One region of the Deinococcus carri genome, then DNA from elsewhere that is predicted to be linked to it. Evidence: riboswitches for the same ligand, from Rfam matches in the RefSeq annotation. Region 1 holds a riboswitch; each other region holds the start of a gene.

Region 1 (5,575 bases):
CCGCGCCCGCAAGGACGGCGACAGCTACGTCCTGAACGGCAACAAGATGTGGATCACCAACAGCCCGGTCGCGGACATCGCCGTCGTCTGGGCCAAGGATGATGAGGGCGTGGTGCGCGGCTTTATCGTGCCCACCGACACGCCGGGGTTCAGCGCGCCCCAGATTCACCGCAAGATGAGCCTGCGCGCCTCGGTCACCGGGGAAATCGTGCTGGAAGACTGCCGCATTCCGGCCCAGAATCTGCTGCCCGGTTCGGGGGGCCTCAAGTCGCCCCTCTCCTGCCTGACCTCTGCCCGCTTCGGGATTGCCTGGGGGGCGATAGGGGCACTGGAGGCAGTGCTGCAAACGGCGCTGGACTACACCGGCAGCCGCACCACCTTCGGCAAACCCATCGCCGCGCGGCAACTGGTGCAGGACAAGCTGGTCCGGATGGCGACCGACCACTCCACCGGGCTGCTGCTGGCATGGCGGCTGGGGCAGCTCAAGGACAGCGGGAAGATGAACTACGCCCAGGTCAGCGTCGCCAAGCGCAACAACGTGCGGGTGGCGCTGGAGGGGGCACGGCTGGCCCGCGAGATGCTGGGCGGCAACGGCATCACCACCGAGTACCCGGTCATCCGCCACATGCTGAACCTCGAAACGGTGGACACCTACGAGGGCACCCACGACATTCACACCCTGATCGTGGGGCGGCACCTCACCGGGCAGAACGCGCTGGAGTAGGGACATGAGCGCGCGGGACGCCTCGCCTCCCCCGACATCAGCAGGCCACGCTGCTCGCTGTAGCGGAGGGCGGGAGTCTGGGCTATGTGCTGAAGGGGAGCGCCTACAGGGCTGCTCTGGCTGGAAAGCGGGCCGAATCAGGCCGGGGAGGTGCGTGGGGGTGCTTCCACGCGACGGCGCTGGAGCGGCTGGACCCTCGCCGTTCAGTCGCTCACCTTGTGCCGGGCTGCGAGTCCATCCCACGGCGGGCCATGCTTTAAGCGCGTGTTTCAAAAGGTCCCAAGCGCGCTGGGAGGTTGTGCCCGCTCCCCTCTCTCCTGCGAAACTGCACCCGTCCCACTCTCCTCCGTAAGGGGGAATTCGTAGAGCGGCTTGCAGAGGAAAAAAAGTGCGTCCCCATCACGTGTCTGAGAAGTTCCGCCCAACTTTCAAAACAGACCCTAAACAGCAATGAGCTGCTCCATCCAACCGGACAGAGCAGGAACAACAGCGGCAGAAACGGGTGGAACAGCTCTACAAAGCGATGCAGGAGAAGGGCTATGACGGAGGATGCGGAACCTATATACCCCCATACCACCCAAAGCATGAGAACCAAAATAAGGACCTTCAACTTGGCCCTCATTCGGCAACAGGTGTCTTTTCATAGATTGAACCTGGGTAGCTGAAATGCAATTGCTATCCAAGGGGCAACGAAACCTCGTTCCGTATACGGGCACCTGGAACGGGTGGAGCCAGTGGTGCGACCGACTTGGGACATGCGAACACGGCGTGTCGGCAACTTTTCTTACCGTTAGGGCAGCAGCCCCCACAGCTTCCTGGTGGGCGCGGCACCGCTGACCTATAACCGGTTTCCAGCAGGAGGTGGTGCATTGCTCCGGGTTCTTTTTCTGGCCCCAGCAGGCCCGTTTTGAACCTATCCCTCTCCCCGAATCCACACCTGTTCTGCCCTGCCTTCCCCTGGAAGTAGGCAGCAGTTCAGTTTATCCCCTCTGGCTGTGCGTCGTCTCTGCCATGTCTTCTCACACCCTCAAGGAGAACGCCATGATCTCGATGCTTTCCCGGAATGGCCGCCTTGCCGCCGCCACGCTGCTGACCGTCACCCTGCTGGCCAGTTGCAGCGGGCAAAACCCTGCGCTCAACCCCAATCCTGGCCCTGGGGGTCAGCCCGGCGTCACGGACACTGTCAAACCCACCCTGCAACTCACCTCTCCGCTGGAGGGCAGCAGCGCCACCGGCAGCCTGCTGCTACAGGGCCGGGTCAGTGACAACGTGGGCCTGAGCCGCCTCACCTACCGCCTGGGGAACGGCAACGAGCAGACGTTGACCCTGCCCGCCGACGGCAACATCAGCCAGAGCCTCTGCCTTTGCGGCGTGAAGGCCGGGACGTACACCCTGACCGTCACGGCCTATGACGCGGCGGGCAACAGCACCTCCGTCACGCGGACCGTCACCATCAACGGGAACGGGGGAACGGGCCAGCCCGGCGACACCGTCGCCCCGACCCTGACGCTCACTTCCCCCATCAATGGTGCCACCACGGCCAACCCCGTGCGTCTGACGGGCACCGCCAGCGACAACCAGAGCGTGGCCCGCATCACCTACACGCTCGATGGGGCCGCCGAGCGTGATCTGGACGTGACGCCCGGCACCACCGTCAACCTCGACGCCACCCTGCCGGCTTTGCCCGCCGGGGCACATACGCTGGTCGTCCGGGCCTACGACGCGGCGGGGAACACCTCGAACGCTGTCAGCACGACCATCACCGTCACCGCCGGAGGCGGCACAGGCCAGCCCGGCGACACCGTGGCCCCGACCCTGACGCTCACTTCTCCCGCCAACGGGGCCACCACGGCCAACCCCGTGCGCGTGACCGGCACCGCCAGTGACAACCAGGGCGTCACCCGCGTGACCTACGCCCTCGACAACGGCCCCGAAGTCAATGCACCCTTCAGCGCCGGGACATCGGCCAACCTCGACTTTACCCTGCCGGACCTGGGTGCCGGGCAGCACACCATCACCGTGAAGGCCTATGACGCGGCGGGCAACAGCAGCACCGCGGCCCGCACCATCACCGTCACTGCCGGAGGCGGCACAGGTCAACCCGGCGACACCGTGGCCCCGACCCTGACGCTCACTTCCCCCGTCAACGGCACTACCACGGCCAACCCTGTACGCCTGACCGGCACCGCCAGCGACAACCAGGGTGTTACCCGCGTCACCTACACCCTCGACAACGGCCCTGAGGTCAATGCGCCCCTCACCGCCGGAGCGTCGGTCAACTTCGACTTTGCCCTGCCGGACCTGGGGGCTGGACAGCACACCATCACCGTGAAGGCCTACGACGCGGCAGGGAACGCCTCGAACGCCGTCAGCACGACCATCACCGTCACTGCTGGAGGCGGCACAGGTCAGCCCGGTGACACCGTCGCCCCGACTCTGACGCTCACTTCTCCCGCCAATGGGGCCACCACGGCCAACCCTGTGCGTGCGACCGGCAGCGCCAGCGACAATCAGGGCGTCACCCGTGTGACCTACACCCTCGACAACGGCCCCGAGGTCAATGCGCCCCTCACTGCCGGAGCCTCGGTCAACTTCGACTTTGCCCTGCCGGACCTGAGTGCCGGGCAACACACGCTGGTCGTCCGGGCCTACGACGCGGCGGGGAACGCCTCGAACGCCGCCAGCACGACCTTCACCGTCACTGCCGGAGGCGGCACAGGCCAGCCCGGCGACACCGTGGCCCCGACCCTGACGCTCACTTCCCCCGTCAACGGTGCCACCACGACCAACCCCGTACGCCTGACCGGCACCGCCAGCGACAATCAGGGCGTCACCCGCGTGACCTACACCCTCGACAACGGCACGCCCACCGACCTGGCTATCACCCCCGGTCAGACGGTCAATCTGGACACCACCCTGCCGACTTTGCCTGCCGGGGCACACACGCTGGTCGTCCGGGCCTACGACGCGGCGGGGAACGCCTCGAACGCCGTCAACGTCAGCATCACCGTGAGTGGCGAGCAGACCGCGCAACCCCGGCCCCTGGTGGGCAGCGGGTACACCGTGAACTCGGGCCGGAGTGAGCTGTGCCTGCTGTGCTCGGTGGACAACGCCCTGAATGTCGTGAACGGCGACCTCACGGACGAGGCGTCGATGAAGGTCACGGTGGGTGCGCTGAGCTACACCTACCTGCGTGTCATCGGCACGGCACCGCAGGCGGCAGGCAGCCGCGTGGGCTTTGTCGTCCGCCGCCCCGGCAGCCTGCTGGATGCCGGAGTGCTGTCTGGCCTCACCCTGGTGACGCTGCTGAACGGTCAGGTGCAGGAAACGCGCAGCGGGGGCGACCTGCTGGACCTGGCGCTGCTCGCGCCGGGCAGTGACGTGCAGACCGTCAGTTTCCAGACGAGCAAGGCGTTCGACAGCGTGGAGCTGCGTTTCGGCGGGGTCGTGGGAGCACTTTCGGAGCTGCGCGTGCGTTACGCCTTCGTGCAGTAGTCCTGGCCCCTCAGATAACGTAACGTCCGGCACTCTGCCCTGCCCCGGCAACCGCTTCTGGTCCGGGGCAGGGTTTGCTCTGGCCCCTCACCACCACCCCCGGCGCTTGAAATAGGCGGCCAGCAGCCCCCCGATCAGCAGGAAACTCGCCCAGGCGAAGGCGTAGCCGAAGCGGGTGTGCAGTTCGGGCATGTGCTGGAAGTTCATGCCCCACACGCCCGCCAGGAAGGTCAGCGGCAAAAAGATCACGCTGACGGCGGTCAGGGTCCGCATCACCTCGTTCATGCGCTGGCTTTGCAGGTTCAGGTGCAGGTCGAGCAGGCTGGTCAGGAAGTCGCGCAGCCCGTCCAGGCGGCTGCTGACGCGCGTGAAGGAGTCCAGCACGTCGCGGTAGCGGACCAGCTCGGCCGTGGTGCCGCCGGCGTGGCGGACCAGCAGCGTCACCGCCTCCCGCGCGTCGGTGCTGAGGCGGCGGCCCTGCGCCAGCACATGCTTGAGCGCGAACACCTCCGCGACCGGATTGCGGCGGCCGTCGGTAAAGACGCGCTCCTCCAGCGCCTCCACCCGGCCCTCCAGCGCGTCGGCCAGGGTGAAGAAGGTGTCGGCGGTCTGGTCCAGCAGCTCATACCCGATCTCGGAGGCGGTGTTCACGCTCTCACGGCCTACCAGCCCCCAGACCGCCTCCAGTGCCCGCGTGCCCGCACTGCTGAGGGTCAGAACGGCGTCGGGGTAAAGAAAGAGGCTCAGGCGCTCGGTGAACTCGTCGGCGTCGGCGGGGCGGGCAAAGGAGCGGATGGTGACGAAGGCGTGTTCGGGGTAGACCTCCGCGCGGCTCCAGTGGCCCTGCTCCAGCGCGTCCTCCAGCGCCAGGCGGTTGAGCGGAAAGGCGGCCTGCAAGCGGGCCAGCTCCTCCGGCGTGGCCCCCTGCGCGTCCACCCACACGCCCTGGGTCTGCCCGGTCCAGTCGAGGGGCGTGCCGGTGAAGGTCTGGGCGCGAATCATCCCGGACAGGGTACGCCGTGCGCGGTACGCAGGACGCGGTTTGATTCTTTTCACCGCGTACCGCGCCCTGCAAACCGCGTACTCTATCCCCCGTGAACGCATGGCTCTGGGTGATGGCAGGCGGCGCGGTGGGCGCGGCGGCGCGTTATGGCGTCACGCTCCTGCTCACGCCGCTGGTGGCCCGGACGGGACTTCCGCTCGCCGTGCTGGGCATCAACGTGCTGGGGTCGTTTCTGCTGGGGCTGACGCTGGCGCGGGTGGGGCGGGGGCTGTGGCCGGAAGCGGCGCGGCTGGCCTTCGGAACCGGGGTGCTGGGAGCCTTCACCACCTTTTCCACCTTCAGCGTGGAGGTGG
Region 2 (5,575 bases), on a different contig from region 1:
ACGTCAGCCCCTGCGCGATCTGCGTGTCCAGCAGGTCGGTCAGCACCACGTCCTGGCCCTCGCCCTGGCCGTCGTTACGGGTGGTCACGGTCACGGTCGTCTCGCTGCCGGGGCGCAGCAGGGCGGGCGCGAAGGCCTTCTGCACGGCCAGTTGTGGGGGCGCGCCCACCGTCACGCGGCTGACGTTGTTGCTGTCGGCCTGCTCGCCACCCGCGCAACTGGCGACCAGATTCACGTAGGCCGTGCCCTGCCCGCTCGCCGCCTCCACGGCCAGCAGCAGGTTCGCGCCCTTCTCGGGGGCCAGCGTGACGTTCTCCACGACCTGCTCGCCGGGGTCCACGGCACCGTTGCCGTTCGCGTCCAGATAGAGGCGGGTGGTGGGCGTAAAGGCGCTTCCCGCCTCGGTGCGGGCCGCCACCGGAAAGGTCGCGGTCTGGTTGCCCGCGTTGACCAGGCTGTAGGCGAAGACCGTGCGGCCGCCGTAGGGCAGGGAGGCCGTCTGTCCGGGCTGCTCCGGTGTGCCGTCGGGCGTGACGCTCACGGCGCACACGGCCTGTACGGTGGTCCGGACCACGTTGGAGACGGCACTGTCAGGACCGCCGGGGATGGCCGGATCAAAGACCGCCGTCGCCTGGTTGGTGATCTCGGTCCCGGCGGGTGTCTGGCCCTGCGCCGCCGCCAGCCCGCCCAGGGCCAGCAGCCCGGTCAGACCCAGCCGATGAGGAAGCCGCGTGAGAAAGCGATTCACAGAAGGGACTCTCCTTGGGAAAATGCCGGGAAGGGCGCGTGGGGTGGGCACTTGATGTGCGGGGGTAGAAAGTCAAAAAGAATCTGCTGTTGGGGTGTTGAGCAGGCGGCGCACCCCGCAAAACCGCAGAGGTGCGCCGGGAGGGGGCCTCAGTTCACCTTGACGGTGAAGGTGAGTTCCATCGTGGAGCCGGAGGGCAGCGCGTCGGGCACGTTGTCGCCGTTGGCGTCGGCCGCCACCGCGATGGCCGTTCCCGCTGCCGTGCCTGCCGCCGGAGCGGTGGCCGACCAGGTGCCATTCCCGATCTTGTAGATGACCTTGGTCACGGCGGTGCCGCCGATGCTCAGGCTGGCCGACTGGAAGGTGGTGTTGGTGGGCACCGTGTCGTTCAGGGCGAAGCCCGCGACCGGGGCGTTGTAGGTGTTCTTGCCGATGATCTGGTAGACGATGTTCGCGCCTGGCAGGGCCGCCGTGTTGTTGGCCGTGTAGTTCGCGGGGTTGTTGATGCCGTTTTGCGGCGTGGCCCCGGCCGCCGTCTTGCCGTCCTGCACGAACTTGGCGACGTTCACCGCACCGACCGCACCGACCTTGATGACGTCGTTGAGGTCGGTCATGGTGATGGTGCTGTAGTTGCCCACCGCCTTCTGGCTGACGGTGTAGTTGCCCGCTGCCGTGCCGGTCGGCACCGTGATGACGGCGTAGACCTTGATTTCCTGGCCGGCGGCCACGACGGGCGTGATGAAGTTGCCCGCGCCGTTGGTGGGCAGCGCCACGCCGCTGCTGTCCACATAGGTGACGGCCGCGCCCGCGGGCAGCCCGGCCACCGTGGCCGACAGGGTGTAGCTGTCGTTGTACGCGCCCATGTTGGCGACGTCCATCGGGAAGACGGCCACGTTGTCGGTGCTGTTGGCCGTGTCGGTGCTGGTGGCCGTGTTGCCCCCCGGCACCACCGTCTGCTGCGGAGCAGGGGTGGGTACTGCCCCCAGCACGCCGTCGGTGTTGTCACCGAACTGCGCCGCGCCCTGCGCCACGATGTCGAGGGTAGTGGCGTCGGCCACGATGTCCGCATCGTTGAGCGAGTCGGCACCGACGATGATGGTCAGGAGGTCCACCCGCGCGGCGTCGCTGCCGTCGGGCAGGGTCACTTCGGCGCGGTAGATCACCGTGCCGCCCGCGGGTGCCGTCACGGTCGGGTAGGTGGCCCCGCTGCCCACCGGGATGGGCTGGTTGGTGTTCGGCCCCAGGAAGCGGACCCTGGTGCCGTCGGGCAGGGTGAAGACGCCGGTGCTGGAGTCGAAGGTGGTGCCGGCCAGCAGCTTGCCGTCGGGTCCCGCCGGGAAGAGCTGCACCCGGTCGCTGGCGGTGCCGTTGTTCTTCAGGTCGTTGGTGAAGATGATGGTATCGGCGGTGCCGGGCAGATCGTTGGTCTGGCCGGTGGCCGGGCTGGTCGAGGGGTTGTCGCTGTCGGCCCTGGGGTAGGCGATCTGCTTGTTGCCCTGCACGTCGGGCACGATGGGCGTCCCGCCCGAGGTGGGGTCCGCGGGGTTGGTCGGGTAGGAGGGATAGCCGGTCGCGGGCTGGGTGGGGGTGGGCTGGTTGGGGGTACCGCCGGGCACGGTGGGCACGTTGACCGTCCCCTGCGCGGGCGGGGTCGCGCCGGTGCTGCCGTCGGGGCCGACCGGGTTGGTGGGGTTGGGGACGTTGGGGGTGCCCGTCAGAGCGGGCTGGAAGGTCGTCACCTTGACGAACTGGAGGTCCGTGCCCTGCGCCGGGGTGGTCACCACCGCGCCATTGCTGACGGTCTGCCCCTCGTACAGGGTGCTACCGGTGGGAATCCCGTTCTGGCCCGTCCCCGTGCCGGTGCCCGCGACCGAACCCTCGGGCGAGGCCCCGTAGGTCGTGTTCGCCGGGGCATTCGCCGGAAGGGTGATCTCCTGCGTGAACTTGACCACGCCCGCATTGCCCGCCGGGAGCGTCAGGCTGTAGGAACCGTCGCTGTTCTTGGCCAGCTCATTGCCGCTGGCGTCCAGGTAGCGCACGGTCAGGCCGGACGCGCTGCCGGTGGTGTTGGGGCGCAGGCTCACCGTCAGCGGCGTGTTGCCGTTGTTGACGGCGTCGTAGTCGGTCTTGATGACCTGGCCGGGGGTCGCGCCGGTCACGGTCTTGGGCGTGTTGGCGAGCGTGTTGCCGTCGGCGGTGTTGTCGTCGTACACGATGTCGAAGCCCGGCAGCGGCAGCACCGTGGTGGTCACGGTGTTGGATTTGACTTCCGGGGCGGGCTGACCCGTGCCGGGGTCCGTGAAGCTGGCCGTGGCCTGGTTGGTGATCGGCGTGCCGGCCACCGTGCTGGTGGTGTTGGGGGTGGGGGCCGCGGAAGCTGCTCCGGCAGCCAGCGCCGCCATCAGACCCAGAATCTTCGTGTTCACTTTCATGCTGTCTCCTCTGCTTGCTGCGGGCCGCGCTGTGCCCTGCGGAAGTTCTGTATTGACTTCACCTGCACGGGTTACTTCACCTGTACGCGGAAGCCGAGCGTCTTCTCTGTGCCCGCCTCCAGCGTGCCGATGGTCCAGCGGACGGCCTGGTACTCGTTGGGCTTGACCTCGACCTCGCGGGTCACGGCCTTGCCGTTCTCGGTCACGGTGACGGTCTTCTTGAGGGGCGCGGGGGCGAAGGTCTTGCCGCCGTCGATGGAGTATTCGGTGCGGACACCCTCGGGCGCAGGGCCGTCGGGCGCGAGGTAGACCATGTTCGCCGGCACGGGCAACTGGACCCGCAGGTTGGGCAGGGCAACCCTGCCGACGTTGCGCGCCGTCACCGTCTGGGCCAGCACGTCACCGGGACGCACCTTCGTGAAGGCGGGGGTGCGCTTCTCGGCCGTTTTGCCGTCCCGGGTCACGGACTGCACCAGAACCTGGTCGTACAGCAGCGACAGGGGCGAAGTGCCCTGGGCGAGTGCCACGCCGGACAGAACCAGCAGCAGGAGGGGGACTGGGGATTTCATGTCAGCTCCTTGGGGCAAGGGAGAGGGAACAGGGCGGCTGGAAGCGCTTCAGCGAAACGGAGCGCAAGATAACTTGACGTTGAAGAACCTGGTATCCCCCTGCGGGGGGACTGGACAGCGCAACCACAATGCAAAACGACCAACGAACGCGCGCCCCACCTGGGGTTCACGGCTCGTCGGTCGCACCACTGGCTCGGCGTGTGGCAGGTGCCCGGATACACCACACGCTTCATCGCCCCGGAACAGGGAGAAGGTAGTTGTCAGGCCATGACAGAAGCCTTACAGATTTTCATAAATCTCTCATCAAACAGAAACGCCAGGGTTGAGCTACGGCCGGACGCGGGAGGCTTCCGGCAGACCTCGACCCGGAAAGCGCGCTGCACGCCGCGTCGCCGGTTCCCTCCGGGCTTACAAACGCGGGGAACGTTCCGCGCCATCCTGTTTCCCACGGAGGTCCGGTCATGGCGCGTATCACGCGGTACAGCAAATTCGAGGGCGAACTCGACCAGCTCGATTCCAGCGAGCTGATGCAGATGATTCAGGAAGCCCTGCTCGGCCAGGGCATGAACGATCCCTACGACCCCGACCCGAACGCGCGCCCCAGCATGGACGACCTGTTCGACGCGATCCTGGAAGCCCTCGCGGAACGGAACATGATCCCCGAGGACCTGCTGATGGAGGCGATGCAGGCGGACGACGTGCGCGAGACGCGCCTGGGCCAGCAGATCGAGCGCCTGATGGACAAACTCCAGCAGGACGGCTTCATCCGTAAGGAGTTCGACGACGAGGAAGGGCAGGGCGGCCAGGGCGAGGCGGGCGACGCCAAGTTCCAGCTCACCGACAAGAGCATCGACTTCCTGGGCTACAAGAGCCTGCGCGACCTGATGGGGGGCCTGGGCCGCTCCAGCGCGGGCGCACACGATACTCGCGAGTACGCCTCGGGGGTCGAGATGACCGGCGAGCTGAAGAACTACGAGTTCGGGGACACCCTCAACCTCGACACGACGGCCACCCTGGGCAACGTGATCAGCAAGGGCTTCGACCAACTGGAGGAGTCCGACCTGGTGATCCGGCAGGCGGAATACAACTCCTCGGCGGCGACGGTGGTGCTGCTCGACTGCTCGCACTCCATGATCCTGTACGGCGAGGACCGCTTTACCCCCGCCAAGCAGGTCGCGCTGGCCCTGGCGCACCTGATCCGCACCCAGTACCCCGGCGACACGGTCAAGTTCGTGCTGTTCCACGACTCGGCCGAGGAAGTGCCGGTCAGCAAGCTCGCGCAGGCCCAGATCGGGCCGTACCACACCAACACGGCGGGCGGCCTGCGGCTGGCGCAGCAGCTCCTGAAGCGCGAGAACAAGGACATGAAGCAGATCGTGATGATCACCGACGGCAAGCCCTCGGCCCTCACGCTGCCCGACGGCCGCATCTACAAGAACGCCTACGGCCTCGACCCCTACGTGCTGGGGGCCACCCTGCGCGAGGTCGCCAACTGCCGCCGCAGCGGCATTCAGGTCAACACATTCATGCTGGCCCGCGACCCCGAACTCGTCGGCTTCGTGCGCCGCGTCTCCGAGATGACCCGCGGTAAGGCCTACTTCACCACCCCGCAGAACATCGGCCAGTACGTGCTGATGGACTTCGTGACGAACAAGACGAAGATGGTGAATTAGCTTTCAGCCGTCAGTGGTCAGCAGTCAGGAAGGAAAGCCGATGCTTTTGCAGGAGCTTTCCTTCTTTTTGCTGACGGCTCCCCTACCCCAGCTTCACAAACATCGGTGGCTGCACGCCCACCATGCGCGCCATCATCCAGACCTGGCCCTTGT
Region 3 (5,575 bases), on a different contig from region 1:
CGCTGGTCACCGGTCCTGCCGCCTTTGTCGCGGGCCGGATCTTCTACCAGGGGGATATCGCCGACACGGCGCTGGTGCGGCGCATCTTCGAGGAGCACCCCGACATCACGGCCACGCTGCACTTCGCGGCGCGGATCGTGGTGTCGGAGTCGTTGGCGCAGCCCGCGCTGTACTACCGCGAGAACGTGGTGAAGAGCCTGACCCTGTTCGAGACCCTGCTGGCGCTGGGGCAGCGGCGCGTCATCTTCAGTTCGAGCGCCAGCATCTACGACAGCCCCCCGAGTGACGGACCCGCCGGCCTTCAGGTCACGGAGGCCAGCCCGCTGCGCCCCCTGAGTCCCTATGCCCGCAGCAAGTGGATGATGGAAGAAGTCCTGCGCGACCTGTGCGCGGCCAGCGCGGGCAGTTCCGCGCCGCTGCGTGCCATTGCCCTGCGGTACTTCAATCCCATCGGGGCCGACCCGGAACTGCGGACTGGCCCCTACCTGCCCGACCCCTCACATGTGCTGGGCCGTCTGGTCGCCACCTGGCAGGGCCGGCAGCCCGTCTTCTCCGTCATGGGCACCGACTACCCCACCCGCGACGGCACCGGCCTGCGCGACTACATCCATATCTGGGACCTGGCGCTGGCCCACGTGGCGGCGGCCGAACACTTCGACGAGGCCTTTGCTCAGGCAGAGGCGGACCTGGGTGAGGCCCAGGTGTTCCTGCCCATCAACGTGGGGACCGGCAGCGGCACCACCGTGCGCGAACTGCTGGAGGCCTTTCAAGAGGTCGCCGGGACCACCCTCGACGTGCAGGACAGCCCCCGCCGCCCCGGCGACAGTGCCGGGGCCTGCGCCGAGATTTCCCGCGCCCGTGCCTGGCTGAACTGGCTCCCCCGGCACACCTCCCGCGAGGCCATCGCCAGCGCCTTGGCCTGGGAGGCGCAGCGGGAGGCCAGGCTCCACCCCCCGGCAACGGAAACAGAAGCGGTGGCCGGTTGAACGTAGCCGCAGAACCGGCCGCCCCGCCTACCAGCCCGCCTCCCCGCCCCCGGAGTCACTGGCCCCAGCCCCGCCAGCGGCCGTTCCGAGGAGCCAGGAGGCAGCGTTAGCCCATGCAGGAAACGCGCTTTAACCCCGACACCGTTCCCGCTCACCTGATCCGGCCCCCACAGGTCCGGCAGCTCACGTGGCTGGTCGACGCGCTGGGTCTGCTGCTGATGGGGACACTGCTCTGGGTGGGGCTGGGGCTGCTGGGGCTGGAGCTGCCCACCCGGAACCTGCTGCTGAGGCTGTGGCTGCTGGCGGGGGTCCTGGGCTGGCTGCTGAGCAGGCGTGGCGGCGCAGGCACCCGGCTCTCGCCGGGCCGTCCGGTCGTGGTGGTGCCGCTGCGGACACTGCTGGTCGCCGGCGCGCTGTTTCTGGCGGTGGGTGAGGGGGCGGCGCTGCCCTGGCTGCTGGCCCTGCATGGCCTGTGGTTCGGGCTGACGCTGCTCGCCCTGGGCTGGATATGGCGTGTCTCACCCCCGCTGCGGCTGGGCGTGTCGGAACTCACGCTGTCGGCCACGGGCCAGCCGCCCCTGCTGCCCGCCGCCACCCTCCACCATCCGCGCGTGCAGTTCGTGCCGGTGAGTCCGCGCGACCCCGGCATGCTGGAACACGTCGACCTGCTGCTGGTCGAGCCGGAGCGCGGCACCTCCACCGACTACCAGCGGCTGCTGGAACATGCCTACGTCACCCAGGTCCCCTTCTGGCCCAAGGTGCTGGCCGACGAGGAACTCACCGGCCGGGTGGCGCTGCACGCGATTGACCGGGAGGGCCTGACGGACAACACCTTCCGATCGGGCTACGAACCCTTCAAGCACGCGCTGGACATCGTGGTCACGCTGCTGCTGCTGCCGCTGCTGCTGCCGCTGCTGGCCGCCGTGGCGCTGGTCGTGTACTTCAACAGTGGCCGCCCGGTGCTGTTCTGGCAGGAGCGGGTGGGCCGGAACGGGCAGCCCTTCCAGATTGCCAAGTTCCGTACCATGACCACCGACTCCGAGCGGTCGGGGCCAGCCTTCGCGCGGCAGGGCGACATGCGCGTGACGCCCGTCGGGGCCTTGTTGCGCAAGTTCCGCCTCGACGAACTGCCCCAGTTCTGGAACGTGCTGCGCGGCGAGATGAGCATCATCGGGCCGCGCCCCGAACAGTGGGCCTTTGCCGCCGACTTCGAGGAAAGCATCCCGCTGTACGCCTGCCGCCACTGGGTCCGCCCCGGCATCACCGGCTGGGCACAGGTCAACCAGGGCTACACCGACAACCTGGGCCAGACCACCGAGAAGCTGCGCTACGACCTGTACTACGTCAAGCACCTCTCGCTCTCCCTCGACCTGCTGATCGTCGGCAAGACGATCTGGACCATCCTGACCGGCTTCGGCTCCCGCTGAGAGCCTGTTTCAAAAGGGTCTTTCAGAAGCAGAGGTCTCCGGGGAGGCCTGCGTGTCCCCTCTCCCCTGCGGAGCTGTCCCAGCCCCCACGAGACGACACCCAGAGCTGCTTGCAGAGAGGCAAAAAGAGCCTCACGACCGCGGGCATGAGAGGCACGCTCAACTTTTGAACCTTACCCCGGGAAAGCTCTGGGTGGCTCATACCCTGTCTCTGTGTCTCTCCTCACCCGGCCTGTGAGAATCTTGGCAGCCAGCAGTGTTTATGTATGGTTAATGTAAGAACAGATGCTTAACCTGTCTTCACAGAGCTAAGCCCATCTTCCCCTCTTCCTCTCTGGCCTCCCGGTTCTGGAACTTGCCGCTCTGAAGGCAAGGACCTTCCGCACACCCATTTTCCATCCACCACTCTCCGCCCATCTCGACAAAGGCAAAACCTCCGCGAGGAGGTGACGCAAAGCCACGGAACTCCCGCGCCGCACCCAGGCCGAAGAGTCCGCCGGGCTACCGAAAGAAGGACGCCATGAAAAAAATCGGAACGCTGGCCTGTGCCCTGACGCTGCTGCTGGCTGCCTGCGGGCAGCCCTCCGCCCCCCAGGCTTCCCTGCCCGGAACTGCGCCGGGGGGGACGGTCACCCCCGGTGACAGCGGCGAGGAGCGGCAGGCGAGCGAGGGCGAAACTCTCGACGCTACGCAGCGCCTGCAAGCCCTGACGGCCGGGGCGGCGGCGACCGACACCGCCGCCACCGTCCGCGCCGACGGCACGCTGCTGGTGGGTGGGCAGCCCATGTTCCCGATGGGCTTCTACCACGTCTCGTGGGCCGGGAATGCCGAGCGCCGCCTGCGCGACCTCCAGGCCATCGCGGACATGGGCTTCAACCTGATGAACGCGACCATGTTCGACCCGCAGGACGACCTGCCCGGCTACACCAAGCTGCTCAACACCGCCCAGAGCCGGGGCATGAAGCTGCTGGTCGAGGACTTCAACGACGTGTCGATCAACACCCTGAAGAACCATCCGGCGGTGCTGGGCTGGATGATCGCCGACGACTGCAACAACCTCGTGACGCCGCAGGAGCTGGAGCGGCGGAACCAGGCCACCAAGGCGCTGGACTCCCGGCACCTGACCTACACCAGCATGGCGATTTCCTTCGCCAACAGCCACACCGACTACTTCGGGCGGGCCGACGCGGTCGGCAACCAGTCCTATCCGGTGGACGGCGGGGACAGCGTGGGGGTGGTGTACCCGGTCATGCAGCGCCTGGTCACGGAGGCCAGCCGCAAGGGCACGCTGCCCATCGCCAACCTGCAAAGCTTCCGCTGGAAGGATGGCCGCCTGCCGAACGCGCGCGAACTCTACAGCATGACCAACCAGGCCCTCGGGGCGGGCGTCAAGGGCATCCTGTACTACACCTACCTCGATCCCACCAACGATCTGGCTGCCCCCGGTGGCGCGGCGCTGCGGGCCGAACTCAAGCGGGTGGCCGGGGAAGTCAAGCTGCTGGCCCCGTTCCTGATGGACGGCCAGCGCCGGAGCCTGAATGTCAACACCCCGGAGGCCCGCGCGACCCTCTGGACCTACCAGGGCCGCCGTTACCTCCAGGTGGTCAGCCTCAGCGAAACCAGCCGCCAGACCGTCAAGGTGACGCTGGACGGCCAGGCCACCCAACTGGTGCCCCTTTTCGCCGGGCGGCCCACCGGCCTGAAACTGCAAAACGGAACCGTGACCGGGGCCGTCACGCCGCTGGCCGCCCACTGGTACGAGGTGCGCTGACCCGCGCGGGGTTGCAAGCCACGCGGAGCGGCGGGAAGAGGCAGCGGTGAGGGAACTGTTCTCCCTCACCGCTGCCTCTTCCCAGATGCGGGATCAACAGGCACGGGTTAAACAAGAGAAAAAGCCTGGAAGGGCGCAGGTCTTCTCACGCGCGGCACACCGTACGTTAGGCTGACAGGAAGTTCACCCGGCTCCCCTTCCAGCTCCGCTTTCTGCCCGCTCTGCAAAGGATCCCATGACCTCTGAACGGCCCAAAGACCTCGACCTGTCCTATCTGCTCGGTGTGCTGCGGCGTGCGGCGCTGCCCGTGCTGCTCACGGCCCTGGCGCTCTCGCTGCTGGTCTATCTCTACTCGCGCACCCGCCCGGCGGTGTACCAGGCCACGGCCAGCATCGCGGCGCTGCCCAACGGCGGGGGCAATTCGGTCATCAACACCACGCTGGTGACTGCCCCGCCCCTGCCCCCCGCGGTGGTGGCGCGCGCGATGCGCAGCCCCGAGGTGGTGGACCGGGCGCTGACGCTGCTGGGCCAGCGGGTGCCCGACTCGGCGGCCCGGCGCGCGCTGGAGCAGCAGGTCAGGGCAGACCTCGGCCAGAACGACGATCAGGCGGTGGGCCTGGCCTCCGACGTGAACCAGGATTTCGTGGGGGTGTACGAGGTCAGCGTGCGGGCGGCGACGCCGCCGGTGGCCCAGGCCGGGGCGAACAGTTTCACGCAGGCCCTGCTGGCCTGGGACCGGCAGCGAGCGCTGGGCAGCGTCTCTCTCGCCCGTCAGAACCTGCTTCAGCAGCGCGACGACCTGACGCGCCGCATCGCCCAGGCGGCCACGCCGCTCGACGTGCGCTCGCTGGAGAGCCTGCGGGGCGACGTGCTTCAGAAGCTGCAACAGGTCGAGGTGCTGGAACAGACCGTGACCGGAACGCTCTCGGCGCTGGCCGGGGCGCTGCTGCCGGTGGACCCGGTGGAACCGCGGCCCCTGCGCAACGCGGCGCTGGTCTTTGCGGCCACGCTCTTTTTCGGGGTGCTGCTCGCCTTCGCGCTCGACCAGCTTCGCAGGCGGATTCGTGGGCCGGAAGACCTGCGCCAGTTCTCGGTGCCCGTGATGGCGACCCTGCCGCCCCTGCCCGCCCGCCTGACCGACCCGCGCGCCCTGATCCGGGAAGTCGGGCAGGGCACCTTCCGCGAGCAGATGGATTTCGTGCGGGTGGGCCTGCTGGCGACCCTCGTCCGCCCGGCCCGCACGCCCCTGATCGTGATTTCCAGCGCCCAGACCGGCGAGGGCAAGAGCACCGTCACGGCGGCGCTGGCCAGCAACCTGGGCCTCAATGGGCTGCGGGTGCTGGTCGTGGACGCCGACGTATACCGGCGGCGGCAGGAGCAGCTCTGGCTCT
Region 4 (5,575 bases), on a different contig from region 1:
TGCATCTCGCCGGTGAACTCGAACACCGGCAGCTCTGTGACCTCGCCTGCGGCGAGGGCCACCTCGCACGCCTGCTTGCCGCTCGGGGAGCGCAGGTGACGGGGGTGGACCGTTCGGCCGAACTCCTCGCGCTGGCCCGGCAGGAAGAGGCACAGTCACCCCGGGGCATCACCTATGTCGCGGACGACGCCCAGACCCTGGAGCATCTGCCGGAAGCGGCGTTTGACGGCGTGGTCTGCCACCTGGCGCTGATGGATATCCCCGACCTCGCGGCCACGGTTCAGGCGGTCCGGCGCGTTCTCAGGCCCCGGGGCTGGTTCGTGTTCTCGCTCACCCACCCCTGTTTTCAGGCCCCTCACGCCCGCTGGCACACGGCCCCGGACGGCACCATCCGCCGTGAGGTCTCCACCTACTTCGACGAAGGCTTCTGGAAGTCGGCGTATCCGGGCGGGGTGCGGGGGCAGGTGGGGGCATACCACCGCACCCTCTCGACGTACATGCGGACCCTAAGCGAGGCGGGCTTTCAGTTCTGCGACATGTATGAACCGCAGGCGACCGGTGCCGTCAGAGACGCCCGGTCCGAATACGGCGTCATCCCGCCGTTCCTGCTGATGCGCAGGACCAGAGCGTGAGTTCAGCTCACCGCGTTCACGAAGACACCCTCCCGCAGGACCGGCACGCACCCGCTCACGTCCAGCTCCGCCGCCAGCGCCACGTCCTCCGCGAAGCCCCGCTCCGACAGTTCGAGGCCTGATGCGCACCCGCCCAGCACCTCCGGCAGGCGTTCCCGCATGGCCTGAAACATGGCCCGCGCCCCCTGTGCCTCCGGGGAAGGGCGGAGGGCGGGGGCAAGCGCCTCCACCACCGCTCCCGCCCCCAGCAGGTCCTCCAGCGCTGGCCGCAGCGTGCCGTCCGGCCAGCGTTCCCCGGCCGGGACGACCAACACGTTCTGAAAGCGCCCGCCTATCCAGGCTCCCACCGCCGCCGCATTCCGCAGGCACGCCGCCACGACCACCCCACCGGCCTCCCCCGCCCGCGCGCACAGGGTGGCCCCGTTGGGCGAGGGCAACACCAGCCGCGCTCCGGCGGGCAGCCCCAGCAGTGAGGTGGGGGAGAGGGAAGGCCTGCCCGCCGCCCGCTCTCCCGCCAGCAGCGCCCCGTGTTCGGCGGCAAAGGCCGTGGCCCGCGCGTCCCGCCAGCCAAACGGCAGCACGGCCGCGCCGCGCGAGACGGCCACCTCCACGCAGGTGGCAAAGGACAGCACATCCACGACGACCACCACGTCAGCCTGCGCGGCGAGGTGCTCCAGGCCCGCCTCGCCCCATTCCAGCCTCACGCCGGCGTCTTGTTGCTCCCAGAACATCCCGTGAAGCTACCAGCTCACGTTGAGGCCCACACTGCCGCCCACCTTGCTCTCGCTCGGCTTCACGTTCAGGCTGACACTCATGCTCCAGCGCGGGTCCAGCGGTGACAGCGGGTTGCCCGACACCGAGTAGCTCAGCGACCCCACGTTGCTGCCCGGCGTGTAGTACAGCGACACGCTCTGGTTGACGGTTTTCGCTGGGGCCACCGTGTAGGGCACTGTTTCCAGCACCTGCCCCGCGTGGTTGCTGATGGTGATGGTCCCGCTGTGCGCTCCCACCGCCACGAAGGTCACGGTCTGGAGCAGGTAGGCGTTCAGCCGCACTGCACCTTTCTCGCCCCCCAGCAGCACCAGCCGGGAGTCGCTCGCTTTCAGCGTCACCTCGGTAGGAACCTCGCTGAACAGCGTGAAGTTGAGGTTGCCCGTCGTGTAGCCCGTTTGCAGCCGCATTTCCAGCTTCGAGGGCTGCACCAGGACGCGGCGGGCGATTTCCAGCGGTGCGGGCGCGGCGTCGGTCGGCGTGAGGGTGATGCCGGGGGCGGTGAACTGGGCACCTGCGCTCCCCAGCAGCCCCACGAGCAGGAAGAGAAACCGCTTCATCAGAGGCTCCTGGGAAAGCAGGACGAGCGGGGCGGCTCGTCCTGGCTGAGGGGAAGGGGGTGACTTAGCCGCCGCTGGTGCCGAAGCTCACGTCTTGCGTTGCGTCATCGTCCGCCACCGCGTTGATAGTGAAGCTGACGGAGACGTTGCCGCTGTAGATCGGATCGCCCGCAGCCGCGTTGGCAAAGGTGAAGGTATAGGTCAGCGTGGCGTTGTTGCCGGCCCCGACGGCCACGTTGGTGGCGTTGGTGCCCGTGATGGTCAGCTTGCTGGCAAAGGCCGCGCCCGTGGGCGTCCCCGCCACACCCGTGACCTTGATGTTGCGGCCTGTCGGGTTGCTGACCGGCACACTGACTGTGAAGCTCGCGCCGGGCCGCACCTGGGCCGCCGGGATGGTCAGGGTCGTCTGGGCGATGCTGAACTTGACCGCGTCGCTGGCCGTGCCGCTGGTGGTCAGCGTCATCGTCGCGTTGTTGTGGTCCGTGGAAGTGCTGTCGGCGGCGTAAGCACCGCCGGACACCATCAGAGCCGTCATCAGAGCCAGAGTCTTGAGGGAACGCATCAGAGAGTCCTCCCCGGAAACCATTTTCCGGTGAATCAAAGTCTGCCGCACGCCACATGGACGCCGCAGAACTGGACGAAAAGCCGGTCGCACCACTGGCTCCCCCCATCCGAGGTGCCCGGATTACAGGACGGGGTTCAGCGCCGCTCTCCGCCAGAGAGGGTTCTCTGAACGAAGTGCGTTCAAGGTATGGCCCTGCTCCGCACAGAACTCTTACGGGGGCCGTTCCCCGGCTGACCTGCCCGCGAAATGCCGAAAAGGCTGTGGCAGCGCGTGTCCACGGGGCAGGGGGGTTCCGTTTCCATTGCGCGGCTTATTTCCCGGTTCTTACTTCTTGCGGTCCCAGTACCCCTCGCGGTCCAGCGCGGCGCAGCCCCCCACCCGGATGTCCCGCACCGTCTGCCCGGCGAGCGTCACCTCGACCTCCACCTCGCCAGGGGTGCCGAGGGCGTGCCCCTGGTAGACCACGCCGCTGGCCCGGTCGCCGCGCACCGGCAGGCGGCCCCCCTCGGCCAGCAGGGCCAGGAGTGCGCCCGCCGCGCTGCCCGTTACCGGGTCCTCGGGAATGCCGACGGCGGGGGCGAAGTCCCGCGCGGCGAAGCGGTTCACGCCCATCGGCGCGTAGGCGTACACGCTGGTCACGCCCAGCGCGTCACTCAGCGCGTGGATGCGCGGCAGGTCGGGGTCCAGCCCGTCGAGAATCACGGTGTCGAGCAGCGGCACGAAAACGCTCCACAGCCCGCTGCTGGCCGCCGCCAGGGGCAGGCCGCGGTGAATCATCCGCTCGTCGAGGCCGAGCGCCTCCGCGAGTTCCCGGCGCAGCTCGCGCGCCACCGGGCGGGTTTCCAGCCCCCGCTGCTCCATCCACACCCGCGTCGGCACCCCCGCCTCAGTCTCCAGCGTGAGGGGCACCCGGCCCACCAGCGTCTCCAGTTCCAGCGGCTCCCCCTGCCAGTGCCCCCCCTGCGCCAGCCGCAGCCCCAGCGCGACCGTCGCGTGCCCGCAGAACTCGATCTCCTGCGTGGGGGTGAAGTACCGCACCCGCACTAGGCCGCCCCCCATCCGCGTCACGAAGACTGTCTCGGGGGCTTCCAGAAAGGCGGCCAGCGCCTGCATCTCGGCGTCGGTCAGCTCGCCCGCCTCCAGCACCACGCCCGCCCGATTGCCCTGTCCCGGCGTCTGGGTGAACGCGCTCACCTCGCAATACGCGATCATGGGGGCACTCTAGCGTACTGGTTGCCGGGGTAAGAACAAAAACTTCACGAATTAGGTTCATCGTGAATACTTTCACTTGAGCTTCCAGAGAAAAGCCGGGAGTGACCCGGCCCGGCCCTCAGGGCACCATGCGCGTCAGCATGCGCGGAAAGGGAATCGCCTCGCGGATGTGGTCGATGCCGGTGATCCAGGCCACCGCCCGCTCCAGCCCCATGCCGAAGCCCGCGTGCGGCACGCTGCCGAAGCGGCGCAGGTCGAGATACCACTCGAAAGCCGCAAGCGGCAGCTCCTCGTGCTCGATGCGTGACCGGAGCAGCTCATAGTCGTGGATACGCTCGGAGCCGCCAATGATCTCGCCGTAGCCCTCGGGGGCGATCATGTCGTCGCACAGGGCCAGGCGGGGGTCTTGCGGGTCGGGCTGCATGTAAAAGGCCTTGATGGCCGCCGGATACTTCTCGACGATTACCGGGCGGTCGAAGTGATAGCCCAGGATCGTCTCGTGCGGTGCGCCCAGGTCGTCGCCCCACTCGACGGCCTCCACGTCGGCCTGCACGTTCGGCGGCAGGTCGCCCGCCTCGATGTGCGTGCGGATGATAGCAAGCGCCTCGGTGTACGTGACGCGCGGGAAGTTGCCCTCAGCCGCGGGCCGCAGCTTCGAGAGGTCGCGGCCCAGCACCTCCAGCTCGGTCCCGCATTCCTCCAGCGCGCGGCGCACCAGGAAGCTCACGAAGCGCTCCTGGAGGGCCATGTTGTCCGTGTGCGTGGCGGGCGCGACCTCCGGCTCCACCATCCAGAACTCCAGCAGGTGCCGGCGCGTCTTGCTCTTCTCGGCGCGGAAGGTCGGCCCAAAGGTGTAGACCTTGCCGAAGGCCAGCGCTCCCGCCTCGGCGTGCAGTTGCCCCGTCTGCGAGAGATACGCCTTGTCCTCCCCGAAGAGGTCGATCTCGAACAGCTCGGTGGTGCCCTCGGCGGCGTTGGGCGTGAAGAAGGGCGCGTCGAAACGCACGAACCCCTCCTGGTGGAAGAAATCCACGATGGCGCGCTGCACGCAGTCGCGCACCCGCAGAATCGCCCAGGGGCGGCGGTGGCGCAGCCAGACGTGGCGGTGGTCGAGCAGGAACTCGATGCCGTGTTCCTTGGGCGTGATGGGATACTCCGCCTGGTTCTCCGCGTAGGGGGAGAGGTCCCGCACGGCGAGTTCGACCCCGCCCGGCGCACGCTCGTCCGCGCGGACCTCGCCCGTGACCCGCACCGCCTGCTCCTGCGAGAGCCTCTTGGCGGCCTCGAAGACCTCTCCCGCCACGTCGCCCTTGAAGACCGTCGCCTGCACGAAGCCGCTGCCGTCGCGCAGCTTCAGAAACTGGATCTTGCCCTTGCCGCTCTTGTCCTGCAACCACGCATCCAGGGTGACCGTTTCCCCCACATGCGCCTTCAGTTCACGAATGGTCGTCTTTGTGCTTGTCGCCGTCACAGCGGAATTATAGGCGGAGGCGAGCGGCGTTCAGAATCGAGGAAGGCTAGGAAACATAAAGTTCACGAACAGCTTTTATCGTGAATACTTTCACTATCCATAACACTGCCCCCACCCCGTTTCCAGAGTAGGGAAGAGGCTTTACCTCAGCGCGTCGTTCATGCCCAGCACGTCGGCCACCTTCAGACTCGCGCCGCCGACCAGGGCACCGTTGACATTGGGCCGGGCGCAGATACTGGCGATGTTGTCGGGCTTCACGCTGCCGCCGTACAGGATGCGGAAGCCTGCGGCGTCGGCAGTGTACAGCCCCGCCAGCGCCCGGCGGATGGCGGCGGCCATCTCCTCGGCGTCGTCGGCGGTGGCC

The links. Region 1 has a riboswitch for cyclic di-GMP ahead of ABEA67_RS15335 (beta strand repeat-containing protein). Riboswitches for the same ligand answer to the same signal wherever they lie in the genome.
Region 2: it holds a riboswitch for cyclic di-GMP, as region 1 does, so the genes downstream of both, ABEA67_RS17080 (hypothetical protein) here and ABEA67_RS15335 (beta strand repeat-containing protein) in region 1, are expected to answer to the same signal.
Region 3: it holds a riboswitch for cyclic di-GMP, as region 1 does, so the genes downstream of both, ABEA67_RS00525 (hypothetical protein) here and ABEA67_RS15335 (beta strand repeat-containing protein) in region 1, are expected to answer to the same signal.
Region 4: it holds a riboswitch for cyclic di-GMP, as region 1 does, so the genes downstream of both, ABEA67_RS04425 (hypothetical protein) here and ABEA67_RS15335 (beta strand repeat-containing protein) in region 1, are expected to answer to the same signal.

Annotation. Positions count from the first base shown of each region.
Region 1 is NZ_BAABRP010000015.1:61,722-67,296, reverse strand. It holds gene ABEA67_RS15340 (acyl-CoA dehydrogenase family protein) at 1-724, shown strand, start outside; cyclic di-GMP riboswitch class II at 1,398-1,482, shown strand; gene ABEA67_RS15335 (beta strand repeat-containing protein) at 1,766-4,219, shown strand; gene ABEA67_RS15330 (magnesium transporter CorA family protein) at 4,307-5,221, opposite strand; gene crcB (fluoride efflux transporter CrcB) at 5,335-5,575, shown strand, end outside.
Region 2 is NZ_BAABRP010000021.1:28,069-33,643, reverse strand. It holds gene ABEA67_RS17090 (DUF11 domain-containing protein) at 1-748, opposite strand, end outside; gene ABEA67_RS17085 (beta strand repeat-containing protein) at 898-3,180, opposite strand; gene ABEA67_RS17080 (hypothetical protein) at 3,252-3,749, opposite strand; cyclic di-GMP riboswitch class II at 3,916-3,998, opposite strand; gene ABEA67_RS17075 (vWA domain-containing protein) at 4,211-5,422, shown strand; gene ABEA67_RS17070 (DinB family protein) at 5,505-5,575, opposite strand, start outside.
Region 3 is NZ_BAABRP010000001.1:84,555-90,129, reverse strand. It holds gene galE (UDP-glucose 4-epimerase GalE) at 1-986, shown strand, start outside; gene ABEA67_RS00530 (sugar transferase) at 1,100-2,413, shown strand; cyclic di-GMP riboswitch class I at 2,830-2,922, shown strand; gene ABEA67_RS00525 (hypothetical protein) at 2,934-4,184, shown strand; gene ABEA67_RS00520 (tyrosine-protein kinase family protein) at 4,420-5,575, shown strand, end outside.
Region 4 is NZ_BAABRP010000001.1:885,121-890,695, forward strand. It holds gene ABEA67_RS04410 (class I SAM-dependent methyltransferase) at 1-632, shown strand, start outside; gene ABEA67_RS04415 (2-phosphosulfolactate phosphatase) at 635-1,363, opposite strand; gene ABEA67_RS04420 (hypothetical protein) at 1,373-1,963, opposite strand; gene ABEA67_RS04425 (hypothetical protein) at 2,028-2,525, opposite strand; cyclic di-GMP riboswitch class II at 2,598-2,682, opposite strand; gene ABEA67_RS04430 (PhzF family phenazine biosynthesis isomerase) at 2,853-3,740, opposite strand; gene asnS (asparagine--tRNA ligase) at 3,859-5,211, opposite strand; gene tpiA (triose-phosphate isomerase) at 5,353-5,575, opposite strand, start outside.